Cellvibrio sp. PSBB006: one gene and its partner. The protein of the gene in region 1 interacts with the protein of each later gene in a pairwise test. Links are inferred from orthologs where the notes say so. Each region holds a gene or a part of one and is shown on either strand. Other genes may lie near its edges.

Evidence for each region. The genes of interacting proteins can lie anywhere in the genome.
Region 2: the proteins of leuS (region 1) and ligA interact in binary tests that used the Escherichia coli proteins (3 or more experiments, as listed by UniProt). The link is inferred for Cellvibrio sp. PSBB006 from one-to-one orthologs.

The regions. Positions count from the first base shown.
Region 1 is NZ_CP021382.1:2,291,095-2,294,203, forward strand. It holds leuS (leucine--tRNA ligase), read left to right. Parts: upstream 1-378; coding sequence 379-2,841; downstream 2,842-3,109. Other genes in the region: CBR65_RS09515 (hypothetical protein), read right to left, coding at 1-220; lptE (LPS assembly lipoprotein LptE), read left to right, coding at 2,947-3,109.
Region 2 is NZ_CP021382.1:1,041,134-1,044,125, reverse strand. It holds ligA (NAD-dependent DNA ligase LigA), read left to right. Parts: upstream 1-466; coding sequence 467-2,518; downstream 2,519-2,992. Other genes in the region: CBR65_RS04275 (transglycosylase SLT domain-containing protein), read left to right, coding at 2,518-2,992; zipA (cell division protein ZipA), read left to right, coding at 1-397. UniProt on the Escherichia coli protein: DNA ligase that catalyzes the formation of phosphodiester linkages between 5'-phosphoryl and 3'-hydroxyl groups in double-stranded DNA using NAD as a coenzyme and as the energy source for the reaction.

The sequences.
Region 1 (3,109 bases):
CGTGCCAAAAACCTTTGGCTTTTTCGGCATCGTCTGACAAATAGGCGCCAAGCAAGGATGCCTCGTCTTCCGCCATACGTTCTGCGGTCAACTCAAGGGCAACCAGATCACCCAGCTCATGTTCAACAGCCTGTTGCAAGGTGACCATAACGCCCGCCTCATTGTCGGCTTGTGCAGCGTCGGAATGATAGGGATTGTGATAGTGGCTGGTCGATTTCATAGCGATTACCTCTGGCATGATTAACTCAGGGGACTCGACACTCAGACAGCAAAAACAATAAAAAAGCGTAATTCACATGCGGTTATACCCAAAAACGCGGCTCAACCTCTATAATCACCGCCTTTCTTTACCTTCTTAAGTATAGGCCGTAAACCAGCATGCAAGAGCAATACAATCCCGCGCAAGTAGAAGCCGACGCCCAGCAATACTGGGAGGAACACCAGAGTTTCAAGGTCGTGGAAGACCCCAGCAAAGAGAAATTCTACTGCTTGGCTATGTTCCCCTACCCCAGTGGCAAATTGCACATGGGGCATGTGCGCAACTACACCATCACTGACGTGATCGCGCGCTACCAACGCATGCAAGGTAAAAACGTTCTGCACCCCATGGGATGGGATGCCTTCGGCTTGCCGGCCGAAAATGCGGCTATCAAGCACAACACGGCGCCCGCCAAATGGACCTATTCCAACACCGATCACATGCGCGGTCAGCTCAAGCAATTAGGTTTTGGGTTTGACTGGTCCCGCGAGGTCACCACCTGTAAGCCCGACTATTACAAATGGGAACAGTGGTTCTTTACCCGCCTCTACGAAAAAGGTCTGGTCTATAAAAAGATGGCGACGGTGAATTGGGACCCGGTGGACCAGACGGTGCTTGCCAACGAACAGGTGATCGACGGCCGCGGCTGGCGCTCCGGCGCATTGGTGGAGCGCAAGGAAATCCCCCAGTGGTTTATCAAAATTACGGCTTACGCCGAGGAGCTGCTGGAAGATCTGGACAAGCTGCCCAACTGGCCTGAGCAGGTGAAAACCATGCAGCGCAACTGGATCGGCAAAAGCCGCGGTCTGGAGATGCGCTTTGACTTGACCGAACCGGTCGGCAAGTTTGACGGCTTCGAGATCTACACCACCCGCCCGGATACCTTGATGGGCGTCACCTATGTGAGCCTGGCAGCGGAGCATCCTATTGCCAAATTGCTGGCTGAAACCAATCTCCAACTTGCGCAGTTTATTGCCGATTGCAAAGTGCAATCTGTGGCCGAAGCCGATATGGCCACCATGGAAAAACGCGGCATGGATACCGGCATCAAAGCCCTGCATCCCATTACCGGCGAACCGGTCGCTGTGTGGGTCGCCAACTATGTGCTGATGGATTACGGCTCAGGGGCGGTGATGGCAGTACCGGCCCACGACCAGCGTGATTACGAATTTGCCCAAAAATACAACTTGCCAATTCAGCAGGTCATCGCGCCACAAAACGGCGAAGAGATCGACTTGAATAAAGCCGCCTTTGTGGAAAAAGGGTTACTGGTTAATTCAGGCGAGTACGACGGTCTCGACTTCAACGCTGCCTTTGATGCAATTGCCAGTACCCTGGAAGCAGCCAAAAAAGGCCAGGTAAAAGTTAACTACCGTTTGCGCGACTGGGGCGTTTCACGTCAGCGTTATTGGGGTGCGCCCATCCCGATGTTCAATTTACCCGAAGGCGGTGAGATTCCCGTGCCGGCGCACAAACTGCCTGTAATGCTGCCGGAAGATGTTGTGATGAACGGCGTGCAATCGCCGATCAAGGCCGATCCCGAATGGCGTAAAGATGAGCTGGACGGTAAAACCGTTGAGCGCGAAACCGACACCTTCGATACCTTTATGGAGTCGAGCTGGTATTACGCACGCTACACCTGCCCGAATTTCACTGAGGGCATGATCGATAAAGCGGCCGCTGATTACTGGCTGCCGGTAGATCAATATGTCGGCGGCATCGAACATGCGATTCTGCATTTGCTCTATTCCCGCTTCTTTCACAAATTGATGCGCGATGAAGGTTTGGTCAGTTGTGACGAGCCCTTCGAGCGTTTGCTGTGCCAGGGCATGGTGTTGAAAGACGGCACCAAGATGAGCAAGTCCAAAGGCAACACGGTGGACCCGGAAGAATTAATCAACCAGTACGGCGCGGACACTGTGCGCCTGTTTTCCATGTTTGCGGCACCGCCAGAACAGAGCATGGAATGGAGCGATTCCGGCGTGGCCGGCGCCTATCGCTTTTTGCAGCGATTGTGGAAAGCGGTAGAAGGTCACATCAACGCTGGCACACCCGGCAAGCTGGATGCCACCAATCTGTCGCAGGCGCAGAAAGATCTGCGCCGCAAGACCCATGAAACCATCGCCAAGGTCAGTGACGATTACGGTCGCCGCCAAACATTTAACACCGCTATTGCAGCGACCATGGAGCTGCTTAACGAAGTGAGCAAATTGGCCGACCGCGCCAATCCGCAAGGTCTGGCGGTGGAGCGCGAAGCGCTGGAGACGGCGATCCTGGTGCTCGCACCTATCGTGCCGCATATTACCCAGTCACTTTGGCATTCTCTGGGTCATAACGACATTCCGTTGACCGCCAGCTGGCCGACACTGGATGAGTCCGCGCTGGTGCGTTCAAGCATCGAGATTGTTGTGCAGGTAAACGGCAAGGTGCGCAGCAAACTAGACGCGCCCATAGACGCGCCGCAAAAGACCCTGGAAGAGATGGCGCTGGCCCAGGACAACGTGCAACGTTTTCTGGACGGCATCACCGTGCGCAAGGTGATCGTCGTGCCCAACAAACTGGTCAATATCGTCGCCAATTAAATGTTTGATCGTAGGTCGGATTAGCCACAGGCGTAATCCGACAACTATTTATCGCGGCTTCTATTTATCGTAGCGCCGCCCACTCCACACCCGATCAGGAATGTTATGAATAAAATTATCGCCTGTTTACTGATAACCAGCCTGATCAGCGCCTGCGGTTGGCATTTACGCGGTTCCACCAATTTGCCAACTAATATCGATAGCATTTTTGTCACCGCTGAAGACGCTCACGGCGCACTGATTACCGAAGTCAAACAATTACTCAAAG
Region 2 (2,992 bases), 1.2 Mb from region 1 along the record:
AGGCGAGTTTTTTAATGGTGCGGCACTGTTGGACATCATCCTTAAATGCGGCATGCGCTATGGCGATATGAATATTTTCCATCGCTACAGTGACAATAAAGGCGAGGGCGCCTTGTTATTCAGCATGGCGAATATGGTCAAACCCGGCACCTTCGATCTTGATGCGATGGACAACTTTGAAACACCGGGAGTCAGTCTATTCATGACCTTGCCGATCAATGCCGACAGCATGGCATCTTTTGATTTAATGGCGGATACGGCGCGCGCTATCGCCGAAACCCTCGGCGGTGAACTTAAAGATGAACAGCGCAGTGTTATGACACGGCAAACTATCGAACACTGCCGGCAACGCATTCGCGATTATGAACTGAAAAAACTGTCGCGCAGTCGCCACTAAGCCGACAGCTTTTATTGCACAAGGATGTGTGAAAAACCTTTTGTACAGCCTCTCGGAAGCGCACTACCCATGTCGACACCCGCTCCCAATATTGTCACTGAAGCCGAGCAATTGCGCGCAGAGATTCACGACCACAATTATCGCTACTACGCCCTTGATGAGCCGCAAGTGCCGGATGCGGAATATGACCGCCTGATGCTGCGCCTGCGTGAAATCGAAAGCCAATACCCACAACTGATTACGCCAGATTCACCCACACAACGGGTTGGGGCGGCGCCACTCAGTGCCTTCGCGACTGTACAGCATGAAATGCCCATGTTGTCTCTCGATAACGCGTTCAGTGATGAAGAACTCATCAACTTTAATCGCCGGATTCAGGAGCGGTTAAAGCATACCGATCACATCGAATTTGCCTGTGAAGTCAAGCTGGATGGCATTGCCGTCAGCCTGTTGTATCGCGATGGCATCCTCGTGCGCGGCGCAACGCGCGGCGATGGCGCACGCGGCGAAGACATTACCCAGAATGTGCGTACGATTGATTCCATTCCGCTACGGTTACGCGGCACAGGTTTTCCTTCAGTACTGGAAGTGCGCGGCGAGATTTACATGCCCAAATCCGGTTTTGAAAAAATGAACAACCAGGCGCGGGAGAAAGGTGAAAAACTTTTTGTGAATCCGCGCAATGCCGCAGCGGGAAGCCTGCGTCAATTGGACCCGCGTATTACGGCATCCCGCCCGCTGGAAATGTGTGCCTACAGCGTCGGACTTGTCGACGGCGTGCCGGCTGAACATCCCTGGCCAACCCGCCACAGCGATATTCTTTATGCGTTACGCGACTGGGGTTTCCTGATCAACCGTGAAATGGTCGTGGCAAAAGATATCGATGAATGTATTGCGTATTACCGCAAGATTCAGGATAAACGCATGTCGTTGACCTACGACATTGACGGTATTGTCTTTAAAGTTAATCAGCGTGAGCTGCAAGAAAAATTAGGTTTTATCTCCCGCGCGCCGCGCTGGGCCATTGCCTATAAATTTCCTGCCCAGGAAGAAATGACCCAGTTGCTTGATGTGGAATTCCAGGTAGGGCGCACCGGGGCAGTGACACCTGTAGCCCGCTTGCAACCCGTGTTTGTCGGTGGCGTAACCGTATCCAATGCGACCTTGCACAATCGTGATGAGATCCAGCGACTGGGTTTGAAGATCGGTGATACGGTGATTGTGCGCCGTGCCGGTGATGTGATTCCGCAAATCGTCGGTATTGTCGACACCAAACGTCCCGAAAACGCGCGCGACGTTGTCTTTCCAGACCATTGCCCGGTGTGTGGCTCGCCGGTTGAAACGGTGCCTGGCGAAGCTGTGGCTCGTTGTGATGGTGGTTTGATTTGTCCGGCACAACGCAAAGAAGCGATCAAGCATTTTGCTTCGCGCAAAGCCATGGATGTCGAAGGGCTGGGCGACAAACTGGTCGAGCAATTGGTGGATCAGGGCTATATCAAAGCGGTTGCGGACCTGTATCAGCTGACGCGCGAGCAACTCGCTGGCCTGGAGCGGATGGGTGAAAAATCAGCCGATAATTTATTAAATGCATTGGAAAAAAGTAAGCAAACCACGCTGGAAAAATTTATCTATGCGTTGGGCATTCGTGAAGTCGGTGAAGCAACCGCACGTAATCTCGCGTTACATTTTGGCAACTACGCTGCTTTATCAAATGCCACGGAAGATGCTCTGCAAGAAGTGGCGGATGTCGGCCCGGTGGTTGCTCATTTTGTGGCAGAATTTTTCCAGCAGGAACACAACCGTGAGGCCGTTACTGCTCTAAAAGCGGCGGGTGTAACCTGGGAAGATCGCGATCAGCCGGTGAATACCGCTGATTTGCCACTGAAAGGTTTAACCTACGTATTGACCGGTACCTTGGAAGCCATGAGTCGCGATGATGCAAAGGCACATCTGTTGGCATTGGGAGCCAAGGTCGCGGGCAGCGTATCGGCGAAAACAGATTACGTGGTGGCGGGGCCCGGCGCTGGCTCCAAATTGCAAAAAGCAGAAGAATTGAATATCCCGGTACTGGACGAGGCGGGTTTACTCGCCCTATTACAACAACACCAACGGGCGGTCTGATGCATATCAAAACGATTTTGGTTGGGCTCTTGGTTATCAGCGGCTTTTTACTGGGCGGTTGCGCTAACGTGCCGCCGGCAAAACCCAATAATATTTGCGATATCTTTGACGATAAGTCGGATTGGTACAAATACGCACGCAAGTCGGAAAAACGCTGGGGCTCCACCATTCCGGTGATGATGGCCATCATGTATCAGGAATCGCAGTTTGTGCACAATGCGCGGACTAAACGCACGAAAATCCTGTGGGTGATTCCTGGGCCACGTAAAAGCAGTGCCTTCGGTTATGCGCAGGTGAAAAACGAAACCTGGTACGAATACCAAAAAAGCAGCGGCAATAACTGGTCGCGCCGCGATCGCTATCAGGATGCTGTTGATTTTATCGGCTGGTACAACGCGCAAAGTCAAAAACGCAGCAAAATCCGTTTGAATGACGCTTACAATCTTTATCTGGCGTATCACGAAGGGCACGGCG